Regions from separate parts of the Micromonospora sp. CA-269861 genome, predicted to be linked through region 1. Evidence: riboswitches for the same ligand, from Rfam matches in the RefSeq annotation. Region 1 holds a riboswitch; the other holds the start of a gene.

Region 1 (5,243 bases):
CCCCTGTGACGTTCGCCGCGCACGCTTCGGCGGCGGTCCGGCCGATGGCGACGTCCTTGTCACTCCAGACGTACGTGGTGGGCACCGCGACCGGGCCGACGCCGGCCAGGTCGGCGCGGGACATCGCGCGGTACCAGTTCAGCGCGGCGGTGAGCGCCCCCGGCTCGCGCATCGGGTCTGCGTACCGGTTGACCCGGGACGTGTCGCCCACCCCGCCGAGCAGCTTGCGCAGCGCTGTGGCGTGCCACGCCAGCAGCACCTTCTCCGCCTTGTCCGGCTTGCGGAACAGGGCGATGTACGACGAGCGGGCCTTCTGTTGGCCGTCGGTGGTCAGGGCGTGCGCCATGGCCGCCGGATGCGGTACGGACACCGCGGTCAGCGTGTGGACCCGCTCGGGGTGCCGGGCGGCGACCGCCCAGGCCACGATCGCGCCCCAGTCGTGGCCGACCAGGTGGACGGCGTCCAGCCCGAGCGCGTCGAGCACCGCCACCACGTCGGTGACCAGCTCGGGGATGCGGTAGTCGGCCACCGCCGTGGGCCGGGCGCCGGGCGAGTAACCGCGCTGGTCCAGCGCGTACGTGCGCAGCCCGCCCGCGTGCAGCGCCGGCACCACGTCGTCCCACTCGCCGCTGTGCTGAGGAAAACCGTGCAGCAGCAGGACGGGTACGCCGTCCGGTGGACCCTCGACGGTCACCTCGAACGTGAAGCCTCGCGCGTCAACCCGCATGATCGGAAGCGTACCCAGACGGCGGTGGGCCGGTCGCTCCCGCAGGTCAGGCGGATGCCCTGCTGGGCCCGCGCCCAGGTCGGTGCTAGCGTCAGCGAGACAACTTCATATCCGACAGGGGAGCGCACAGCGCTGAGAGTGCGGGCACGCCCGCAGACCCTCGAACCTGATCTGGGTAATGCCAGCGCAGGGAGTTCGGTCGACCTCCAGCCGCGCCGCAGTCCGGTGCCACCGGACGCGGCGTGCGTCTTCTCCTGGTTCTCTTCACTTGAACTGGGAGCAAACCATGGACAACACCACCAACCGTTGGCGCACCATCGACATCGTGGTCGCCTCGGTGATCGCGGTCGCCTTCGGCGTCATCTTCTGGGCCTGGGGCCTGGTCTGGAGCGCCACCGAGGGCGCGTTCGCCTTCTTCCCGCCGGCGCAGACGCTGCTCTACGGCGTCTGGCTGATGCCGGCGGTGATCGGTGGGCTGGTGATCCGCAAGCCCGGTGCCGCGCTCTACTGCGAGACCGTGGCCGCCGTCCTGTCCGCGCTGCTGGGCAGCCAGTGGGCCGGCACGGTGATTCCGCAGGGCATCGTGCAGGGCATCGGCGCCGAGCTGGCCTTCGCCGCCTTCCGGTACCGGTCGTTCCGGCTGCCGACCGCGGTGTTCGCCGGTGCGCTGACCGGTCTCAGCGCCGCGCTGTTCGACTTCTTCGTCTGGAACGTCGACTACGAGCTGACCGACTACCGCATCCCGTACGCGCTGCTCACCATCGTCAGCGCCACCGTGATCGCCGGCGCGGGCGGCTGGCTGCTGACGAAGGCCCTGGCCAACACCGGCGTCCTGGACCGCTTCCCGGTAGGCCGAGACCGCGCCCTGATCTGACCCTGTCCCGTTGATCAAGAGGTTTGCGTCAACGGAAGCCGAATTTCTGACGCAAACCTCTTGATCAACAACTGTGGGTGGGGGCGCGCGGGCCGGGAGGGGGTGGGTTTGGTGGCCGGAGTACTGCTGCGGGGGTTCGGGTGGCGGCACGCTGGACGGCGCGCCTGGGCTGTGCGCGGCGTTGACCTGCGGGTCGAGGCCGGGGAGCGGGTTCTGCTCCTCGGGCCGTCGGGGGCTGGCAAGAGCACACTGCTCAGCGCGCTGGCCGGGCTGCTTCCCGAGGACTCCGGCGAGCAGGAGGGCACCGTCGAGATCGACGGGCTCGACCCGCGCAAGGGTCGGGAGCGGGTCGGCATCGTCTTCCAGGACCCGGAAACCCAACTGGTGATGGCGCGCTGCGGCGACGACGTCGCGTTCGGGCTGGAGAACCGGGGAGTGCCGGCCGACGAGATCTGGCCCCGGGTGGACGAGGCGCTGCACCGGGTCGGTTTCCCGTACTCCCGGGACCGCCACACCGCCGCGCTCTCCGGCGGCGAGCAGCAACGCCTCGCCCTGGCCGGCGCGCTGGCCCTGCGCCCCGCCCTGCTGCTGCTCGACGAGCCGACCGCCAACCTCGACCCGGCCGGAGCCGACCTGGTCCGACACGCGGTGGCCGGCGCGCTGGACGCCGACACCACGCTGATCCTGGTGGAGCACCGGGTCGCCGAGGCGCTGCCGCTCGTCGACCGGGTGGTCGTCCTGGAACCGGGTGGCGGCGTCCGCGCGGACGGCACGCCCGAGGCGGTCTTCGCCGCCCACGGCGCCGCCCTGGCCGCCGAGGGGTCTGGGTGCCGGGTCACCCCATCGCGCCCCGGCCGGCCACCGCCGGCCCCGGGGAGCTGTTGCTCACCGCCGACCGGCTCGGCCTGCCGCCCCGGCTGGGCTGCACCGATCTCGCGGTACGCGCCGGCGAGGCACTCGCCGTACGCGGACCCAACGGTGCCGGCAAGTCCACCCTGGCGTTGCTGCTCGGCGGTCTGCTCCGGCCGGGCAGCGGGAGGGTCACCGCGTCCGCCGAACTGGCCGGCACGGACCACCGCACTCCCCCGCACCGGTGGCGGGCCCCCGCGCTGGCCCGACGGATCGGGTCGGTCTTCCAGGACCCGGAGCACCAGTTCGTCACCAGCACGGTCTTCGACGAGCTGGCGCTCGGCCCGCGCCGCACCGGTCAACCCGAGGCGGTCGTCAAGGAGACCGTGGCCGGGCTGCTGGAACGGCTACGGCTGGCCCGGCTCGCCGCCGCCAACCCGTACACCCTCTCGGGTGGCGAGGCGCGGCGGCTGAGCGTGGCGACCGCCCTGGCCACCGCGCCACGCCTGCTGATCTGCGACGAACCCACCTTCGGCCAGGACCGGCGGACCTGGCGGGAACTTGTCGACCTCTTCGCCGACCTGCGCGACGCCGGGCACGGCGTGGTCACTGTCACCCACGACGCGGACTTCGTCGCCGCGCTCGCCGACCGCACCGTCACCCTGCGACGCACCTCGGACGACGACAGATGATCAGCATCGAGCCGGTCGCCGCGCCGGATGCGCCGTTGGCCCGCCGCAACCCGGTGGCGAAGGTCGCCGCCGCACTTGCCTTCTCGTTCATCCTGCTGGCGACCCTGGACCCGGTCGCCCCGGCGATCGCCATCGCCCTCGAACTGGCAGTCCTGCCGCTGTTCGGCATCCGCTACCGGGTGCTGGCCCGCCGGGCCTGGCCACTGCTGCTCAGCGCCGCCGGCATCCTGGTCACCCTCGTGCTGTTCGCCGCCGACCGGTCCGGCCGGGTCCTGCTGGACGCGGGGCCGGTGCTGGTGAGCACCGGCGTGCTGCTCACCGCGCTCGGCCTGGTGCTGCGCGTGTTCGCGGTGGCGCTGCCCGGTGTGATCGTCTTCGCGACCACCGACCCCACCGACCTGGCCGATGCGTTGATCCAGAACGCGAAGGCGCCGGCCCGGTTCGCCATCGGGGCGCTGGCCGCGTTCCGGCTGGTGCCACTGCTCGGCCAGGAGTGGCAGATGATCAGCATGGCTCGGCGCGCGCGGGGCGTCGACGCGGGACGCAATCCGGTGGCGAAGCTGCGACTCTTCACCTCCACCGCGTTCGCGCTACTGGTCGGGGCGATCCGTCGAGGCACCCGACTGGCCGTGGCGATGGACGCGCGCGGCTTCGACGCCGGCACCCCCCGTACCGTCGCCCGCCAGCAGCGCTTCACCCACGCCGACACGCTCCTCATCGCCGGGGCCGTCGTGCTGGCCGCAGCCGCCCTGACCACGAGCGTCCTCCTGGGCACCTTCCGCCCCCTGATCAGCTGAACCCGCCACCCCGCTGCCCGCTGCCCGCCTGCCCGCCGCCCCGCTGCGCACGCCGCCAAGATCCGCACAACATCAGGGATGTAGTGGCCTCGTCGGCGGCGGAGGCCACTACATCCCTGATGTTGCTGTCACCACCCCGCGCCCACGCCCCGCCGCAGCCCTCGCCCCAGCCCCAGCCCACCCCGCCCCGCCCGCCCGGCCCGCTCCGCCCAGCCCGCTCTGCCCGGCCCGCCGAACTTGCGATTTCTGTCGTTGATTCATCCCGATTTGCCGGTAATGCGGGGACAGGAAGTGCAAGATCGGCGGGTCGGGCCGGGCCGGGCCGGGCCGGGCGGAGCGGGGTGGGCTGGGGCGGAGCGGGGGCTGTGCGGGGTGCATTGGGGCAGGGTGGGGTGGGGTGGGTTGATCAGCTGCGGCGGAAGGCGTAGCGGCGGGCCTGGCCGGCTTGCTGACTGCGGCCGCCGCCGGAGCGGTTGCCGCCGCCCTGCGGTGGCCCGGCCGTCGGTGCCGCCGGTCGCCCGGTCGGCTTCGGCAGATCTCCCACCGTCGGCGCGTCGACAACCGTCGGCACGTCGACCGCTGCCAGTACATCGACCGCTGCCGGCACGTCGACCGGCAGCGCCACCTCGTCCGGGACCGCCGCCGGCAGCGCCGGCTCGGCCAGCACCGCCGGCAGCGCCCGCTCGGCCAGCACCGCCGGCAGCGCCCGCTCGGCCAGCACCGCCGGGAACGCCGGCTCGGCCAGCACCGCCGGGAACGCCGGCTCGGCCAGCGCCGCCGGTAGGGCCGGTTCGGCAGTGAGGTCGAGGTCGGTGAGGGTGGGTGGCAGCGGGCCGTGGCCGGCCGCCGGGTCGACGCCGAGTGGCGTCGCTCTCGGGGTACGGGTCTTCTTCGGGTTACGCCTGGCAGGCATCCGGGCCTCCTTCAATGCCGACCGGCACGGCCGGTCCCGCGCTGCGGCGGTCGGTCGGATCGGCTGGTGACCGTCGTCGCGCGACGGTCGAGTGGGGAAGGGACTGCTCACCGGGGTCTGCCAGGGCCATCGCCGCCTGTCGGCGGGGAGGGGATGCGGGACGCCCGGGAGCGCACGGACCGCGACGCGGGACGGCGGGCCGGCTCGGAAGTGGGGCGTCAGTTACGCATGTCCGTACCGTAGCCACCGCCCGACCGGCGCGCACCCGTTTTTACTGGCACGATCGGCACATGCTGATCGCGTTCTCGATCACCCCGCTCGGCGGTGACGACTCCGTGGGTGACCTGGTGGCCGAGGCGGTGCGGGTGGTCCGTGCGTCCGGCCTGCCCAA
Region 2 (5,243 bases), 680 kb from region 1:
CCACGTCAGCGATCGCCGGGGTGCCGAGCATCCCCGTCTTCACCGCGCAGACGGTGAAATCGGTGAGCACGCTGTCCAACTGCTCGGTGACAGTGCGCGGGGGCAGCGGCAGCACCGCGTCGACACCCCTGGTGTTCTGCGCGGTGACCGCCGTGAGGACGCTGGTGCCGTACGCGCCCAGCGCGGCGAAGACCTTGAGGTCGGCCTGGATACCTGCGCCGCCGCCGGAGTCCGAGCCGGCGATGGTGAGGATGGTGCGCGGTGTCACTTCTCCTCCTTGGTTGCGGTTTGGGGCTGCGGCCGACCGTGCCCACTTCGGGCGGTCAGGCTTGATCCCTGCGTGGGCACGGTCGGCCGCAGCCCCTGTCGTGGAGACCTGGTGCCTCCGCGCCGGGTTTGGGTCAGCTCAGGGGTGACCGCCTCTTGGAAAGCGCTGGTCAGGGTGGCTGCTGTTTCGGTGGGGTCTTTTGCTCGCATGAGTGCGCCCAGCACCGCCACGCCGACGGCTCCCGCCTGGACGCAGGCGGTTACCTGTTGTGGGGTTTCCACTCCGCCCAGGGCCAGCAGCGGCACCGGGCTGGCCTCGACCAGCGTTCGCAGGCCATTCGGTCCCAGGGGTGGGCCGTAACCCGGCTTCGTCTTCGTGAGATAGACCGGGGAGACCGTGGCGTACTGCTCGGTGGTCAGGCGGTTCAGCTCGGGTTGGTGGTGGCAGGAGCGGCCGACCAGGCCGTGGGCCGGCGGCGGGTACGGGCCGGCGGCGGGCAGGTGCACGGCGTCGCCGCCGAGCGGGTCCGGGCCGGCAACGATGAGGGTTCCGCCGACGTCGGCGAGGATCGCGCGCAGGTCGGCCGCGAGGGCGGCGCGTTCGGCGCGGGGCAGGTCCTTCTCCCGCAGCACCACCCAGCGCACTCCCCCGGCCACGGCTCCCGCCACGACCCGGTCGAGCGCGGCCCGCGCGACGAGCCGATCGGTCAACACGACAACTCCGGACGGCGGGGTCACAGGTCGGGTCTTCCCTCGTCGGGGGTGGAGGCGAGCGCGTGGAAGCGGCGCTCGATCCGGCCGGCGCCGGCCGCCAGACGCCCGGCCTCGACCGCGTACCGCATCGCGGTGGCCATCGCCACCGGGTCGGCGGCCCGGGTGACGGCGCTCGCCAGCAGCACCCCGTCGCAGCCCAGCTCCATCGCCAGGGCCGCGTCGGACGCGGTGCCGATGCCGGCGTCGAGGATCACCGGCACGTCCACACCCTGTCGGATGAGTCGGATGTGGTGCGGGTTGCCGATGCCGAGCCCCGAACCGATCGGGGAGCCGGCCGGCATCACCGCGGCGCAGCCCACGTCGGCGAGACGGCGGGCGAGCACCGGGTCGTCGCTGGTGTACGGCAGCACTGTGAAGCCGTCGGCGACCAACTCCTCGGCGGCGCGGAGCAGTTCCACCCCGTCGGGCAGGAGCGTCCGTTCGTCGCCGATCACCTCCAGCTTGATCCAGTCGGTGTCGAACGCGTCCCGGGCCAGCCGGGCCACCTTCACCGCCTCGGTCGCGGTGTGGCAGCCGGCGGTGTTCGGCAGCAGGCGTACGCCGCACCGGTCCAGCAGGTCCAGCAGCCCACCGGTGGAGCCCGGCGCGGTGCCCACCCGGCGCAGCGCCAGGGTGACCAGCTCGGTTCCGGACGCCCGGATCGCCTGCTCCAACACGTGCAGGTTCGCGGCGCCGCCGGTGCCGAGGATCAGCCGTGAGGTGAAGGTCTCCCCACCCAGCTCGAACGGCATGCCGCTCACCCGCCCTGCGCCGCGGTGAGGACCTCGACCCGGTCACCGTCGCGCAGCGTCCGCGCCGACCAGCCGGTCCGGGGCACCACCTCGCCGTTGACCGCGACCGCCACCCCACGCGGGTGCGCCACGATGTCGCGGACCAGGTCCGCCACTGACGCGCCGGCCGCGACGTCGCGTCCGGCCCCGTTCACCGTCAACTCCACGGGTCCCCCTCCATCGTCGGTTCAGGTCCGCCCACCGCGGCAGCGCCGAAACGGTCGGCGCGAAAGGGCGCAAGCAGCGGGTCGGGTACGCCGCCGAGCACCAGATCGGCGATCAGGTCGGCGGTGATCGGGGTGAGCACGATGCCGTGCCGGTGATGCCCGGTGGCGGCCAGGACGCCCGGCCGGTCGGGCAGCGGCCCGAGGATCGGCGCGTTGTCCGGGGTGCCCGGGCGCAGCCCGGCGACCGCCTCGACCAGGTCGTACTCGGCCAGTTCGGGCAGCAGGTCGACCCCGGCGCGCAGCAGCCGCTGCACCGCGCCGGCGGTGACAGTGGTGTCCGAGCGCTCCTCGACAGTCGCGCCGAGCACTACCTCGCCGTCGGCGCGGGGCACCAGGTAGACGTGCTCGCCGTCGGCGTACCCCCGGATCACGTGCCGGAAGCCCGGCGCGACGCCGTCGGGCGCGCGCAGCCGGAGGATCTGGCCCTTCACCGGCCGCACGGGCAGGCCGGTGAGCGCGGCGGCCCCGCAGCCGGCGGCGACCACCGTGACCCCGGCATCCACATCGGACAAATGTCGGACCGGCTGTGGCACGAGCACCGCGCCGGCCCGCTGCGCAGCCGCGCGCAGCGCCGGCACCAGCAGCCGGGGGTCGACCTGGTGGTCGGTGGGCGCGAGCGCGCCGCCGCGCACCCGTGGGGCGAGCGCCGGTTCGCGGTCGCGCAGCTCGCTGGGGCGCAGCGGCGTCACGGGCAGGCCCAAACCCTGCTGGTACGCCCACAGCCGCCGCGCCTCGGCCAGGTCGTCGCCGGTGAGCCCGACCATCAGGGTGCCCTCGGTCCGGTAGCCGATCCCGACTCCGGCGGCCTCGGTCAGCTCGGCGGCGAACGCCGGCCAGCGGGAGGCGGATGCCAGCAGCAACCCGGTCAGCTCCCGCTCACCGAAGTACGCCTCGGCGACCGGGGAGAGCATGCCGGCGGCCACCGCCGACGCCCCCGAGCCGGGTGCCGGATCGTGCACCGCCACCCGCAACCCTCGCCCGGCGCATCGCCAGGCGATCGCCAACCCGATCGGCCCCGCCCCCACCACTGCCACGTCCGGCCGGACCCGGTCGCTCGACGGCGCTGACGGGTACCGGCCGGTCAGCACGTCAGGGCCTCGATCAGCTCGGCGGTCGCCCGTGCCGGGTCGGCGGCTGTGGAGACGGCACCGACAACCGCCACCCCGTACGCCCCGGCGGCCCTCAGCTCCGGCACCCGCGCGGCTGTCACTCCGCCGATGGCGATGACCGGGACGTCGACGGCGTCGACGACGGCGCGTACCCCGGCGGGCCCGATGGGGTCCGGCAGGCCGGTCTTGGTGCTGGTGGTGTGGCACGGCCCGACGCCGAGGTAACTGGCTCCCGCCGCGACGGCCTCGCCCGCCGTGCCCGGCGCGCGGGCGGTGGCCCCCAGCACGCCGGTGGGGCCGAGCACCCGGCGGGCGGCGGCGACCGGCAGGTCGTCGGCACCGACGTGCCCACCGGCGGCTCCCACCGCCAGCGCCACGTGCAACCTGTCGTTGACCAGGCAGGTTGCCCCGTACGGCGTGCAGAGCGCCAGCACCCGCCGGGTCAGGTCGTACGCCTCGCGGTCGGTGGCGGAATCCTCGACCCGGACCTGCACCACCAGGTCGGCGTGGGCCACGGTGAGGGCGGCGCGAACCACGGCGAGTGGGTCGCGACCGGGTCGGGTGTCGGTGATGAGATGCAATCGCCCCAGGGACGGCACGGCAACGCTCCTCCCTGCGCCGGCATTACCCGGATCAGGTTCGACGGTCGGGGGCTGTCAGCCCCCCTCTCAGCCCGGTACACCGGGCTCCCGTGGGTTACTTGCGTGTCACCGTACGACAGATCCGCCGGGCTGCCAAGGCGAGGGGGCGGCGGCGGCCGGTGGACCGGGCCGCGTCAGAACGATCAAGATCCATGGGGCACTTCATGCGGTCCTGTTCGGAATGTCGCCCCCCGTTGCAGAACCGTTACCCGTCCGCATCTTGCCCGACATCGAGCCAGCCGAATTAATTTGTTCAGCGATTCGACAAAATGTCGGTGGGGACACCCTGGCACGGTGTGACCACCGGCTCCATCAGGGACGGCCTTCGGCGTGCCGACTCCCGCGAGCTCTGTCACTACGACACAGGAGGCGGCGTGTCCCGTTCTCGTCGTGCCCGCGTACCCATCACCGCAACCCTGATCTCCCTGGCCATGGCCTCGACCACCCTGTTCGGCGCGCCCGCCCAGGCGGCCGCCCAGGTCCCCCCACGGGATGCGAAAGCCGCATCCCCGGTCAGCCAGGTGGCGCCGAAGGCGCCAAAGGCCGCAGCCGATCCCTTCTCCGTCCTCATCTTCTCCAAGACCGCCGGCTTCCGGCACGACTCCATCCCCACCGGCATCGCCGCCATCCAACAACTCGGCGTCGACAACGGATTCACCGTGGACAACTCCGAGGACGGCGCCGCATTCAACGACGCCAACCTGGCGAAGTACAAGGCGGTGATCTGGCTCTCCACCACCGGTGACGTGCTCAACGCCGACCAGCAGGCGGCGTTCGAGCGCTACGTGAAGGCGGGCGGCGGCTACGTCGGCATCCACGCGGCGTCGGACACCGAGTACAGCTGGGCCTGGTACGGCGACCTGGTCGGCGCGTACTTCGCCAACCACCCGCAGAACCAGCAGGCCACAGTCAAGGTGGAGGATCACGCCCACCCGTCCACTGCCGGACTGCCGGACCGCTGGTCCCGGTTCGACGAGTGGTACAACTACCAGACCAACCCCCGGCCGGACGTCCACGTGCTGGCCAGCCTGGACGAGAAGAGCTACACCGCCGGCGCCGGCGCGATGGGTGCGGACCACCCGATCGCCTGGTGTCAGGACTTCGACGGTGGTCGGTCCTGGTACACCGGAGGCGGGCACACCCGGGAGTCGTACGCCGAGCCCGGCTTCCTCTCCCACCTGCTCGGCGGCATCCGCACCGCGGCAGGTGTCGAGAACGCCGACTGCGGCGCCTCGAAGACCTCGAACTTCGAGAAGGTCACGCTGGACAGCAACACCAGCAACCCGATGGAGTTGGACATCGCCCCCGACGGGCGGGTCTTCTACATCGAGCGCGACGGTCGCGTGCAGATCGTGAAGCCGGACACCGGCAACACCGTCACCGCCGTCGACCTGGACGTCTTCACCGGCAACGAGGACGGCCTCATCGGCATCCGGCTCGACCCGGACTTCGCCA

What was found. Region 1 has a riboswitch for thiamine pyrophosphate ahead of ACQP0U_RS25700 (ECF transporter S component). Riboswitches for the same ligand answer to the same signal wherever they lie in the genome.
Region 2: it holds a riboswitch for thiamine pyrophosphate, as region 1 does, so the genes downstream of both, thiE (thiamine phosphate synthase) here and ACQP0U_RS25700 (ECF transporter S component) in region 1, are expected to answer to the same signal.

Annotation. Positions count from the first base shown of each region.
Region 1 covers NZ_CP192014.1:5,629,138-5,634,380, forward strand. Annotated here, with positions in the region: gene ACQP0U_RS25695 (alpha/beta fold hydrolase) at 1-727, opposite strand, end outside; TPP riboswitch at 834-938, shown strand; gene ACQP0U_RS25700 (ECF transporter S component) at 1,014-1,601, shown strand; partial or broken gene ACQP0U_RS25705 (ABC transporter ATP-binding protein) at 1,713-3,142, shown strand; gene ACQP0U_RS25710 (energy-coupling factor transporter transmembrane component T family protein) at 3,139-3,939, shown strand; gene ACQP0U_RS25715 (hypothetical protein) at 4,346-4,852, opposite strand; gene ACQP0U_RS25720 (thiamine-binding protein) at 5,143-5,243, shown strand, end outside.
Region 2 covers NZ_CP192014.1:6,313,873-6,319,115, forward strand. Annotated here, with positions in the region: gene thiD (bifunctional hydroxymethylpyrimidine kinase/phosphomethylpyrimidine kinase) at 1-268, opposite strand, end outside; gene ACQP0U_RS28935 (thiamine phosphate synthase) at 265-1,005, opposite strand; gene ACQP0U_RS28940 (thiazole synthase) at 1,002-1,781, opposite strand; gene thiS (sulfur carrier protein ThiS) at 1,778-1,978, opposite strand; gene thiO (glycine oxidase ThiO) at 1,969-3,126, opposite strand; gene thiE (thiamine phosphate synthase) at 3,120-3,746, opposite strand; TPP riboswitch at 3,741-3,850, opposite strand; gene ACQP0U_RS28960 (ThuA domain-containing protein) at 4,163-5,243, shown strand, end outside.